DNA from 3 places in the Arthrobacter sp. CJL-S3 genome. Region 2 is predicted to be linked to each of the others. Evidence: riboswitches for the same ligand, from Rfam matches in the RefSeq annotation. Region 2 holds a riboswitch; each other region holds the start of a gene.
What was found. A riboswitch is a leader RNA that binds a small molecule or an ion and turns the genes downstream of it on or off. The one in region 2 is predicted to bind S-adenosylmethionine.
Positions count from the first base shown of each region.

Region 1: it holds a riboswitch for S-adenosylmethionine, as region 2 does, so the genes downstream of both, AC06G6_RS18760 (DUF1737 domain-containing protein) here and metX (homoserine O-acetyltransferase MetX) in region 2, are expected to answer to the same signal.
Region 3: it holds a riboswitch for S-adenosylmethionine, as region 2 does, so the genes downstream of both, AC06G6_RS13255 (aminotransferase class V-fold PLP-dependent enzyme) here and metX (homoserine O-acetyltransferase MetX) in region 2, are expected to answer to the same signal.

Region 1 is NZ_CM160046.1:4,080,923-4,085,176, reverse strand. It holds gene AC06G6_RS18775 (glutamate--cysteine ligase 2) at 1-140, shown strand, start outside; gene AC06G6_RS18770 (O-succinylhomoserine sulfhydrylase) at 159-1,367, opposite strand; gene AC06G6_RS18765 (rhodanese-like domain-containing protein) at 1,368-1,799, opposite strand; gene AC06G6_RS18760 (DUF1737 domain-containing protein) at 1,796-2,023, opposite strand; SAM riboswitch class IV at 2,118-2,232, opposite strand; gene AC06G6_RS18755 (aminodeoxychorismate lyase) at 2,395-3,357, opposite strand; gene cls (cardiolipin synthase) at 3,451-4,254, shown strand, end outside.
Region 2 is NZ_CM160046.1:1,347,412-1,351,665, reverse strand. It holds gene AC06G6_RS06005 (LysR family transcriptional regulator) at 1-35, shown strand, start outside; gene AC06G6_RS06000 (MFS transporter) at 142-1,521, opposite strand; gene metX (homoserine O-acetyltransferase MetX) at 1,768-2,871, opposite strand; SAM riboswitch class IV at 2,982-3,097, opposite strand; gene AC06G6_RS05990 (bifunctional o-acetylhomoserine/o-acetylserine sulfhydrylase) at 3,247-4,254, opposite strand, start outside.
Region 3 is NZ_CM160046.1:2,909,716-2,913,969, forward strand. It holds gene hisN (histidinol-phosphatase) at 1-184, shown strand, start outside; gene AC06G6_RS13250 (glutamyl-tRNA reductase) at 290-1,624, shown strand; SAM riboswitch class IV at 1,757-1,870, shown strand; gene AC06G6_RS13255 (aminotransferase class V-fold PLP-dependent enzyme) at 1,905-3,371, shown strand; gene AC06G6_RS13260 (class I SAM-dependent methyltransferase) at 3,518-4,254, shown strand, end outside.

The DNA.
Region 1 (4,254 bases), 1.7 Mb from region 2:
AGCTGCAGCGGGCGCCGTTCCACGCCGGCGGGCTCGCCGCCGTCGTCGACCGGGCCGTCGAGGTGACCACCGGGGGAACCGTCACCGGGGACCCTGCGGACCAGGGCTCCTCCCTGGGCCGGGTCCGCCGCCGGCCCTGACGGCGGACCGGAACAGCCCTACACCTGCTTGAGCGCCTGGCCGAGGTCGCGGGTCAGGTCCTCGAGGTCCTCGAGACCCACGGAGAGGCGCACGACGCCGTCGCTGAGCCCGATCGCCGCCCGGCCCTCGGGCCCCATGGCGCGGTGCGTTGTGGTGGAGGGGTGGGTGATGAGCGACTTGGAATCGCCCAGGTTGTTTGAGATATCGATGATCCGCAGCGCATCGAGCAGCGCGAACGCCGCCTCCTTCGCCGAACGCCCGGCGGACGGGGAAAGCTCGAAGGTCAGCACCGTGCCGCCGGCCTTCATCTGCCGGGCGGCCAGCTCGTACTGCGGGTGGGACGGCAGGAGCGGGTACCTGACCCAGCTGATGGCGGGCTGCTCCTCAAGCCATTCGGCCAGCCGCAGCGCGGAGGCGGAGGAGTGGTTCACGCGCAGGGCCATGGTCTCCAGCCCCTTGGTCAGCACCCAGGCGTTGAACGCGGAGAGTGCCGGGCCGGTGTGGCGCATGAGCTGCTTGACCGGGCCCTCGATGAACTCCTTGGTGCCCAGGATCGCGCCGCCGAGCACCCGGCCCTGGCCGTCGATGTGCTTGGTCCCCGAATACACGACCACGTCCGCGCCGAGCTCCCCGCAGCGCTGCAGCAGGGGGGTGGCAAAGACGTTGTCGACGACGACCGTCGCCCCGGCGGCGTGGGCCAGGTCGCTGACGGCGACGATGTCCACGATTTCCTGCATCGGGTTCGACGGCGACTCGAAGAAGACCGCCGTCGTCGGTTCGGACAGCGCGGACCGCCACTGCTCCAGGTCCGGGCCGTCCACGAAGACCGTCTCGACGCCCCAGCGGGGCAGGATCTCGTTGAGGATCACGAAGCAGGACCCGAACAGCGAGCGGGCCGCGACGACCCGGTCGCCGGCGGCCAGCAGGGCGCCGAGGGCAGTGAAGACCGCGGACATGCCCGAGGCGGTGGCGAAGCAGGCCTCGGTGCCTTCGAGCAGCCGGAGCCGTTCCTGGAAGGTGGCCACCGAGGGGTTGCCGTAGCGGGAATAGACGAAGCGCTCGTCCTCGCCGGTGAAGGCGCGTTCCGCGGCGGCCGCGGATTCGTAGACGAAGCCGGAGTTCAGGAAGATCGGTTCGGACGTTTCCTGGAAGCCGGTGCGGTCGAGTCCGCCGCGGACGGCCTGGGTGTCGGCGCTCCAGCCGGTGGCGTCAGGGTTGAAGGTCACTTAGTGCTTTCCAAGGTTGGTGGGCAGGCCGCGGTTTTTCCAGCCGTTGACTGTGCGTTCGCCGTAGCGGTCCGGCTCGCCTTCGAAGCCCTCAAGGACGTTGTAGGAGATGAACCCGGCCTCCGTTGCGGCGATCGCCGCGGCGATGGACCGGGCGCCCGAACGGCACAGGAAAACCAGTTCGGTGCCGCCGCCGTCCGGGGCCTGTTGTTTCAGCTGCAGCTTCAGCTCTTCTATGAAGCGCGAATTGGGGATGCCGCCGGCCAGGTTCCACTGGATGAAGAGCGGGTCATGACGCGTTCTGCCCGCCGGCTTGGTGTCCGGGATGCCGATGTGGGCCCATTCACCCTCGGTGCGGACGTCCACCAGGATGGCGCCGTCCTCCAGCTTGGCCCAGGCCTCGTGCGGGCTGAGGTCCCCGGCGTAACTCACGCGTGGCCCTCGCCGTCGAACTCGAGGTCATCCACCGCATTGGCGATGGCGGCGTCCGCGCTGGCGATCGCCGCCGGCAGCACGACGGCCTGCGCCACGATGACGGTGCTGCCGTTGAACGTGGCCGACGGGCTGCCGTGCAGCACGTAGCCCTCGGCGAGGGCGGCCGAGACGCGCTCGCAGAAGGCGCGGTCATCGGGGCCGGTGAACAGGCGGAACGCCAGTCTCTCCTCGGCGGCACCGGGGACAGCGCGGGTCGGGGCGGGGGCTGTTACGGGGACAGCGGGGGCGGACGCGTCAGGCACGACGGATCTCCTTCTTTCACGCTTGCAGCTCGAATGGTCGATATGCCGAGTATTCACCTGAGGCACCCCGCCGCGAAAGGGAGGGTTGCCGACCGGCCAGTCAGGGCTTGGCGCCGGTTCTCATTACTCACCAAAAAACGTAACACCTGCGGCGCCGGCCCGCACCGCCGCCGCCGTCATGTTAAGTAACGGTCCTCCACACAACGCGGATCCTCGCAGTCAGCGACGGCCCGTTCCGGCGCCCAGGGCCGCCGCCAGGTGTCCCCGCGGCGCCTTTTGGGCGGGGCGGATCATTCGATCGTGGCGTACAGCGCGTTGAGCTCCGCGGTGAGCTGCCGGCGCAGCTCCGGGGTGCCGATTTCCTTGCCGTCGATGTGGTTGACGGGCGCCAGCAGCCGGATGCTGGAGATCAGCCACACGGCGTCGGCGTCGTACAGGTCGCGGGGCTCCAGCGGGCCGTAGCCCAGCTCCCAGCCGGCGGCCTTCGCCGCGGTGAACAAGGCGCCCTGCGAGGTGCCGGGCAGGATCCCGCTGTCGAGCTGGGGCGTGATGAGCCGCCGGACGGTGCGGACCCCGCCGGCGCCGTCGTCGGTGGTTTCCAGGTGCGCGAGCAGCACGGTCGACGTCGGTCCCTCCAGGACCCGGCCGTCCGCGGAGGTGAAGATGACGTCGTCCGCGCCCTGGGCATGCGCGTAGCGCAGCGCGGCCATGTTGACGGCGTAGGACAGGGTCTTGGCGCCAAGGAGCAGCCACGGGGCCCGTTCCCCGATGTCGCTGTCGTAGCCGCGGTCCAGCAGGATCACGTCGATCCCGGTGTCGCGCTGGCGCCTCCCGGCGGGGCCGGGGGCGGAAGCCTGGACCCAGCAGGTGGGCCCGGGCGCACCTTCGACGCCGCGGGTCACGAGGAGCTTGACCACAAGTTCGTCGTCCCCGACGGTTTCGGCGCCCGGCACGTGCTGGCGCCGGTATTCGCTGATCGCCGTCGCGATGGCCCGGCGCCAGGTGTCCTCCGCCGGGATGTCCAGCTCCAGCAGCCGGGCGGACCCGGCCAGCCGGTTCAGGTGCGCCTGGAGTTTGCGGGGCTGCCCGCCCACGGCCAGCAGCGACTCGAAGACCCCGTCGCCGCGGGTGGCGCCCTGGTCCGTCGCCATCAGCTGCGGCTTCGTGGCGTCGGCCAGCCGGCCGCCGTCGAACGCCGGATCCAGGAAGACCAGCACCGGGACAGGGGCGGGGGCGGCAGCAGGAGAAGTCATGGCTTCAGCTTAGTGCGGCAGGCTGCGGGATAGGATTTGACGGTTGCCCGTTCCGGAACTGTTCCGCGGGTCTGGAACTTGAGGGGTTCGTCTGTGTTGTGGCCTTTTTCCCTGGCGGAATCTCTCCCGTCCTGGGTGATCCTGATCCTCACCATCGTTGACCTCGCCATCCGGGTGCTGGCCCTGGGCATCATTCCCGGAAACCGGCGCCCCACCACGGCCATGGCCTGGCTCCTGATCATCTTCTTCGTCCCGGCCGTGGGCCTGGTCCTCTTCCTGCTCTTCGGCAACTTCCGGCTCTCCCGCAAGCGCCGGGCGCAGCAGGACGCCGTGAACACCCGGGTACGCGCCGGCACCTCCGATCTGGCGATGCTGGAAAGCGGCTACGAGGGCCCGGAATGGGTGTCCTCTGCGGCGGAACTGAACAAGACACTGGGCTCGCTGCCGATGGTGGACGGCAACCGCGTGGAGCTCCTGCCCGGCTACCCGGACTCGATCAAGGCGATGGCCGCCGCCGTCCGGGACGCCAAGGAATTCGTCAACGCCGAGTTCTACATCCTGAGCTCGGACCACGTCACGGATGAGCTGTTGACCGCGATGGAGGACGCCGCCGAACGCGGCGTCGAAGTCCGCCTCCTGTTCGACCACCTGGGGACCCTGCGGATCAAGGGCTACAGCAGGCTGATCGCCCGGCTCAAGGCCAGCAAGATCCGCTGGCGGCCCATGCTGCCGCTGAACCCGCTGCAGGGGCAGTGGCGCCGTCCGGACCTGCGCAACCACCGCAAGATCATGGTGATCGACGGCGAAATCGCCTTCACCGGCTCGCAGAACCTGATCGAGCCCTCCTACAACAACCCGCGGCACCGCAAGATGGGCCGCGAATGGGTCGAGCTGATG
Region 2 (4,254 bases):
AAATTTCCGACCGCCAGGAGGTCCTGGCAGGCTGAGAGGTCCTGGCAGGCTGAGGCGTGCCAACGGCAACAGCCCGGCCCCCCCGTTGCGGGGACCGGGCTGTTGCTGATTTTCATAACTTTTCTAGCGGATACTTTGCCGTTACTTCTTGCTGGCAGCCAAGAGGTCCGCGGTGCCCTGGGCATCGGCGGCGTCGATGTCGTGCAGGGAGACGCCGCGGGTCTCCTTGAGGAAGAACACCGCCACCAGGGTGACCATGCAGGCGCCGAGCAGGTAGATGGCTACCGGGGTGGAGGACTTGAACTGGCCCAGCAGCGCCGCGGCGATGATCGGGGCCATCGAACCGGCCACGATCGAGGTGACCTGGTAGCCCAGGGAGACGCCGGAGTAGCGCATCCGGGTCGGGAACATCTCAGCCATGATGGCCGGCTGGCCGGCGTACATCAGGGCGTGGAAGAGGAGGCCGATCGTGATGGCTGCGAGGATGATGAGGTCGTTCTTGGTGTCCATCATCGGGAAGGCGAAGAAGCCCCAGGTGCCGCCGAGGATGGCGCCGGCCATGTAGACCGGCCTGCGGCCGAAGTGGTCCGACATGCGGCCGACCATCGGCACCACGGCGAAGTGGATTGCGTGCGCCACGAGCAGGAGCAGCAGGATCCGGGACGTGTCCGTCTGGACGATGACCTTCAGGTACGTGATGGAGAAGGTGACCACGAGGTAGTAGAGAATATTCTCCGCGAACCGCAGGCCCATGGCGGTGAAGACGCCGCGCGGGTAGCGACGGAACACTTCGGCGACGCCGTAGCCCTTGTTCTCGACGGCGACTTCCTTCTGTGCCTCCAGGAAGATCGGGGCATCCGTGACCTTGGTCCGGATGTAGTAGCCGACCAGGACGATCACGGCGGAGAGCCAGAAGGCCACGCGCCAGCCCCAGCTGAGGAAGTCGGCGGAGGACAGCGTGGAGGACAGCGTGAACAGCACGCCGGTGGCGAGCAGGTTGCCCAGCGGAACGGCGGACTGCGGCCACGAGGCCCAGAAGCCGCGGGACTTGCTCGGGCTGTGCTCGGCGACGAGGAGGACTGCGCCGCCCCATTCACCGCCGACGGCGAAGCCCTGGGCGAAGCGCAGGAACACGAGGAGGGCCGGGGCCCAGTACCCGATCTGCTGGAAGGTCGGGAGGCAGCCCATCAGGAAGGTGGAGACACCGACCAGGATGATGCTGAGCTGGAGCAGCTGCTTGCGGCCGAACTTGTCGCCGAAGTGGCCAAAGACGATGCCGCCGATCGGGCGGGCAACGAAACCAACGGCGTAGGTCAGGAAGGCGGCGATGATGCCGTCCAGTTCCGTGCCGGAGTTGGGGAAAAAGATCTTGCCGAACACAAGGGTGGCGGCCGAGGCGTAGAGGAAGAACTCATACCATTCGACAACGGTGCCGGCCATGGAGGCCGTTACTACCTTCTTCAGTCCGGACGACTTGACGTCTTCCTCTTCCGGGCGCCTGGCGGCGTTTTGTGTACTCATTTCGACTCCTTCGGTGTCTCCGTCGACACCCTATGGACCTCTGGGCAATGGACGCGGCGTGATTTGTGACACGCGGCATCATTCTCAATGAGTATGGGCGCTCCCGCCCTGAGCCTCAACGGCCATTAGTGCAGAGCGTATCTGCAAAATTGCACAGTTGGTCTCTTCTTCCCGCGCTTTCGTCCACGGATTCGCGCAGGAGATCGGCACGGCCGTCGTGCCGCGCAGAAAGACAGGCCGAAGGACCTAGCCGAAGAAGTGCCGCCGAAGCTGGCTGTTGAGCTGGCCGATCTCGGTCAGGAAACCGTCGTGCCCGATCGGCGCCTCGATGGTGTGGACGGCGACGTCGCCCGGCAGGGCAGCGGCGAGCGCGTGGGACTGGGCCGGGAAATACAGCCGGTCCGAGTCGACGGCCGCCAGCAGGAACTCCGCCGTGGCCGGAGCCAGGGCCTCGGCGAGGGCGCCGCGGCCCCGGCTGATGTCATGGCTCATGAGCGCTTCGGTGATGGCGATGTAACTGTTCGCATCGAAGCGGCGGACAAGTTTGTTGCCCTGGTGGTCGAGGTAGCTCTCCACCTGGTAACGGCCGCGCCCGGCGAGGGATCCGGCTTCCAGCGGCGCCTCGGCGTCCTGGGCGTTCCGGCCGAAGCGTCCGTCCAGCTCCGCGGCCGAGCGGTAGGTGATGTGCGCAATCCGCCGGGCCAGGGCCAGGCCCGCTTCCGGCTCCGGCCCTCCGTAGTAGTCCCCGCCGTTGAAGTGGGGGTCCTGCCGGATGGCGAGGGTCTGCGCCTGGGCGAAAGCAATCTGTTCGGCGGTGCTGCTGGCGCCGACCGAAATCACGGCGCAGCGCCGGACCCGGTCCGGGTAACTGACGGCCCATTCCAGCGCGCGCGCCCCGCCCAGGGAACCGCCGAGCACGGCGTACCAGCTCCGGATGCCCAGGGCGTCGGCGAGCCTGGCTTCGGCCTCGGTCGTGTCCCGCAGCGTGACGAGCGGGAACCGCGAGCCCCAGGGCTTTCCGTCGGGTGCCGGCGTCGAGGGTCCCGTGGAGCCGTAGCAGCCGCCGAGGATGTTGATCGAGACGACGAAGTACCTGTCCGTGTCCACCGGGGCACCGGGGCCGGCGAGCTGCTCCCACCACCCCGGCTCCTCGCTGGCGCCGCGCGTGACGTGGGTGTCCCCCGTCAGCGCGTGCTCGATCAGCACGGCATTGGAGCGGTCCGCGTTGAGGGTCCCCCAGGTCTCGTAGCCGAGGGTGACGTCCGGCAGCCGGGCACCGGACTCGAGCTCGAGGTCGCCGATCCGGAGATACCGGACGGTTCCGTCCGGGGCAGCCCCGTCCGGGACCATTCCGACCGGGACAACCCCGTCTGGCGCCGTGTCCCCCGGGGCATCCGGGTGGGAGGTCTTGCTTACAGGTACACCCTGGCGGGTGACGGCAATCGTCATGTGAGGACCTAACTTCGCGCTTGCCCGCCGTCAGCTGACCGGCAGGCCAGGTCTTCACCCGGGGCACCCCGCCGCAAAAGGAGGGTTGCCGGCCAGCAAGCCGGGGCTGTCGCTGGCACTCATGACCTGCACTGAGTCTACGAAATGCGGCGGCCCGGTGGCGAAGATTGTGACGAACTTATGACTCGCCGCGTTCTTTTCCGCGTTTATCCGGGCCCCGGCGCCCGGACGCCGGGGGCCGGACGCCGGGGGCCGGACGCCGGGGGCCGGGGGTGCTCAGGCGGTTTTGGCCGCGCGGAATCCGGCGTCGAGGTCGGCGAGGATGTCATCGATGTGCTCCAGGCCCACGGAGAGCCGGACGAGGCCGGGGTTTACCCCGGCGACGGTCTGCTGTTCCGGGGACAGCTGGCTGTGGGTGGTCGACGCCGGGTGGATGACCAGCGAGCGCACGTCGCCGATGTTGGCCACGTGCGAGTGCAGCTCGAGGGCGTCGACGAAGCGCTTGCCCGCCTCCGCTCCCCCGGCGATGTTGAAGGCGACGACGGCGCCGGTCCCCTTCGGGCCGTACTTGCGCCCGCGCTCGTACCAGGGGCTGGACGGCAGCCCCGCGTAGGCGACCGATTCGACGTCGTCCCGGGCCTCGAGCCATTCCGCCACCTTGCTGGCGTTGGCGACGTGCCGCTCCACGCGCAGGCTCAGGGTCTCGAGGCCCTGGGCGATGAGGAAGGCGTTGAACGGGGAGACTGCCGAGCCGAGGTCGCGCAGCAGCTGGACGCGCGCCTTGAGGATGTAGGAGAGGTTGGCGCCGAGGGCGCCGTCCTTGCCGAGGTCCCGGGCGTAGACCAGGCCGTTGTAGGTGGGATCCGGGGTGTTGAAGCCGGGGAAGCGCTCCGGGTCCCGGCCGAAGTCGAAGTTGCCGGAATCCACGATCACGCCCGCGATCGCGGTCCCGTGGCCGCCGAGGTACTTGGTGGCGGAGTGCACGACAATGTCCGCCCCCCATTCGATCGGCCGGATCAGGTACGGGGTGGAGAGCGTGTTGTCCACGATCAGCGGGACGCCGGCCTCGTGAGCCACCTGCGAGATGCCCTCGATGTCCAGCACGTCCTGGCGTGGGTTGGAGACCACTTCGCCGAAGAACAGCTTGGTGTTGGGCTGCACGGCGTCGCGCCACTGGGCCAGGTTGTCCGGGTCCTCGACGAACGTCACGGAGATGCCGAACTTCTTCAGGGTGTGCGCCAGCAGGTTGTATGTGCCGCCGTACAGGCTGGGGCTGGCCACCAC
Region 3 (4,254 bases), 1.6 Mb from region 2:
CGAGCCCGAATTGAACCTCTACGACATGGCCGCGCTGGTCCCGATCGTCACGGAGGCCGGCGGGCGCTTCACGTCCCTCGAAGGCGAAGACGGCCCGTTCGGCGGCAACGCCCTCGCCACCAACTCCATCCTGCACTCGGAGGTCCTCAAGCGCCTCAACCCGGGCCTGGACGACCTGCTCTAGCAGCCTGCCTCCAAGGATTCCCCAACCTCCCTGTAGGACTCTTTCCAAGACGGCGGCCTGACGGCCTGCCTCAAAGGTAGGGCATCTTTTGGGAGGAGAGCAGCCTTGTCTGACACGCTTCAAGCCGTGGTCCGCGGCACCGGCGGAAACGGCACGGTCCTGCTCGTGTTCGTGGCGAAGTACCGGGATCTGGACATCGGATCCGCCGCCGCTCTGCACGCCGCTTCCGCCGGGCTCGCGCCCCAGCTGGTCTCCGACCGTTCGACCATCACCGCGTCGGTGGTCTTGTCCACGTGCAACCGCTTCGAAATCTATTGCGAAGTTTCGTCCGCGACCGGCGTTGAGGCCGCCCGCGCAGAGGTCCTCGATTCGGTCCACCGCAGCTCCGGGCTGCCCACGGTCCTCCTGTCGGCCCTTTTCGAGGAACTCCGGGGTGCCACGGCTGTCGAACATCTATTCGCCGTTGCCGCCGGTTTGGATTCAGTTGTCGTGGGTGAGCGCGAAGTTGCCGGCCAGGTCCGGCGTGCGCTCGCCGACGCACAGGCCGCCGGAACCAGCAGCGGGCGATTGGCCAGGCTGTTCCAAGCCGCGTCCCGCACAGCGAAGGACGTGGGGGCCCGGACTGCTCTCAGCAGCGCGGGCAGATCCATCGCTGCTGTTGCCCTGGACCTTGCCGCCGCCGGAACAAGGCGGGCCGGGATCGCCGGGACGTCGGCCGTTCTCTTCGGTACCGGCGCCTACGCCGCGTGCGTGGCGGAGCTTCTCAGGCACCGAAATTGTTCCGAGATTTCTGTCTTCTCCCATTCCGGCCGTGCGGAGGCCTTCGTGGCGTCCAGGGGAGGTCGCGCCCTCTCCGCGCAGCAACTGCCGGCAGCCGTTGCCGGAGCCGACCTCGTCATTGGCTGCAGCGGTTCAGGTGCCCGCATCGGTGCTGCCGCCCTCGCCCGGTGGCGTGCGGACGGCGCCCGCCCCCTCGCCGTCATCGACCTGGCACCCAGCCATGATTTCGACCCACAGGTTATGGAGCTGCCAGGTGTGGACCTCATCACGCTGGAGTCGGTCCACATCGCTGCTCCCCCCGCGGACGCCGAGGCGCTGCGCCACGCCCGCGCCCTGGTCCGCCGGGCGGCACGCCAGTTCGAGGAACAGGATGCCGTCCGCGCCGTGGATCCGGCCGTCGTCGCCCTGCGCGAGCACCTCCATCAGGTCCTCCTCAGCGAAATGGAGCGCGTCAACAGGCAGCATGCCCGGGGCGCCTCGGCTGAAGACGTCAACCACGCCCTGCGGCACATGATCCGTCGCCTGCTCCATACCCCGACGGTCCGCGCCCGGGAGCTCGCCGCACTCGGACGTCAAGATGACTACACCGCTGCGCTGGATGCCCTGTTCGGCCTCAGGGTCCAGACCGGAAGCCTGAGCGCGGCTGCCGAGGACTCCTAGCGCGGATTGCTGCCGCCGGACCGTCGCGCCGGGTCGGTGGTTTGGCTGCCCGGCGGGCACCGGCGTAACAAACGGCTTCACATTAAGCCCGCGCCTTTCCGCCGGAACGGGGTATGACCTACGCTCGAAGCAGGTCACGAGTGCCAGCGCGAAACCCCGGTTTGCTGGCCGGCAACCCTCCATTCGCGGTGGGGTGCCCCGGGTGACGACCTGGCCGGTCCGGAACGGACCCGGCAAGCGCGGATCCCCGGCGTGTGGGGTCCTTTTCGAGCGAGGTCCCATGACGACTGCCACCATTCCCGCCACTCCTGAATTCCAGGCCGGCGCCACCGAGTCCCGTCCCGACGCGCGGTTCGCCGACGCCCGCCGGCCGCTGGCCGCCGTGACCGGCGCCGAGATCCAGGCACCGCTGATCCAGGGCGGCCACGTCCGCTACGCCAACCTGGACTACGGCGCCTCGGCCCCTGCCCTGTCCGTCGTCTCGGCCTACCTCAACGAGATCCTGCCGTTCTACGCCAGCGTCCACCGCGGCGCCGGCTACGCCTCGCAGATCAGCACCTCGGTCTACGAAAACGCCCGCACCATTGTCCGGGAGTTCGTGGGCGGCCGGCCGGACGATGCGGTGATCTTCACCCGGAACACCACCGATTCACTGAACCTGCTGGCCGGGTGCCTGCCCGCCGCCGGCGGCGTGCACACCGGCGAGGTGCTGTACCTCGACATCGAGCACCATGCCAACCTGCTGCCGTGGCAGCGCGTCCCGCACCGCAGCGTCATCGCCGCCCCCACCCTCGCCGCCACGCTGGAGCTGCTCCGCGCGGAGCTCGCCCACGGCGGCGTCAGCCTGCTCGCCGTGACCGGCGCCTCCAACGTCACCGGAGAGATCCTGCCGATCCGGGCCCTGGCCGCCCTGGCCCACGACTACGGCGCCAGGATCGTCGTCGACGCCGCCCAGCTGGCGCCGCACCGGCGGATCGACATCGCCGCGGACGACGTCGACTACCTCGCCTTCTCGGGGCACAAGCTCTACGCACCGTTCGGCGCCGGCGTCCTGGTCGGCCGCCCCGACTGGCTCGACGCCGGCACCCCGCACCTGGCCGGCGGCGGGGCCGTGCAGGACGCCCGGATTGACAGTGTCAGCTGGACCACCGGCCCCGCCAGGCATGAGGGCGGCTCGCCCAACGTCCTCGGCGCCGCCACCCTCGCCCGGGCCACCCAGGTGATCGCCGACCTGGACGTGGACCAGTGGCACGCGCACGAAAACGCGATCCGGTCCTTCCTCGTCGAGGGCCTCGCCCGGATCGACGGCGTGACGGTCCACCAGATCTTCTCGGACAGTGCTTCCTTCGACGCTCCGGCTGGCGCCGGGCCGGACACCGCCGCGGGGACAGGCACGATCGGCGTCGTCAACTTTTCGCTGGAAGGCTACGACGCGGGCCTCGTGGCGGCGTACCTGTCGGCCGAACACGGCATCGGCCTGCGGGACGGCCGCTTCTGCGCGCACCCCCTCCTCCGGCGGCTCGGGCTGCCCTCGGGCTCCCTGCGGGCCAGTTTCGGTCTGGGTTCCCGGCTGGAAGACGCCCAGCGGCTGCTCGCCGCCCTCCAGGAGCTGCGCCGGACCGGCCTCGGCTGGGACTACGTCGTGGACGCCGGACGCTGGGTGCCGTCCAACGACACCCGCACCTACCCGCACTGGGCCCCCAACACGCCCGGCACCGCCGGCGCGGCCCCCTGCACCCAGGACTGACGGCGCCGCTGCAGCCCCTACGGTCCCGCTGCGGTCCCGCAGCGGTCCCGCAGGGGGCCCGGTGGCGTCCCGGTGCGGAACCACCGCCCCCACGCGTGCGGTAAATTCGAAAGGTACCCATCCGGACCTGCCGAAGGAGAACGCTCGTGGCACGCGGCGGACCCAAACTGCATGAGGAACGCCGCCAGGAGCTGGGGCAGAGCTTCCAGGACGGCGGGGAACACTACGAACGTGTCCGCCCCGGGTATCCGGCCGAATCGGCTGACTGGCTGATCCCCCCGGGCGCGAGGGACGCCGCGGACCTCGGCGCCGGAACCGGGAAGTTCACGGCGCTATTGGTCGGGCGCGGCCTGCACACGGTCGCGGTGGACCCTTCCGCCGACATGCTGGACCAGCTGCGCCGGACGTTCCCGGGCGTCACCGCCGTCGTGGGGACCGCCGAGCACACCGGGCTGCCCGCCGGTGCGTTCGACGTCGTGACCGTCGCCCAGGCCTGGCACTGGTGCGATCCGCTCCTGGCCAGCACGGAAATCGCACGGATCCTCCGCCCCCACGGTGTGCTGGGGCTGATCTGGAACCAGCTGGACACCTCCGTTCCGTGGGTGCACCGCCTCTCGCGCATCATGCATGCCGGCGATGTCCACAAGGCGGATTTCAGGCCGCCCCTCGGCCCGGAATTCACGGGACTGGAGAGCCACCTCACGCGCTGGGAAGATCCGGTGCGCACCGCCGACATCATCGAGCTGACGAAGTCCCGCAGCTACTACCTGGCGGCCGGTGAGGCGACCCGGGCCAAGGTCCTGGGCAACCTCGACTGGTATCTGCACGAGCACCTCGGCCACCACCCCGGCGAGGTCCTCCCGCTCCCCTACCTGACGCAGAG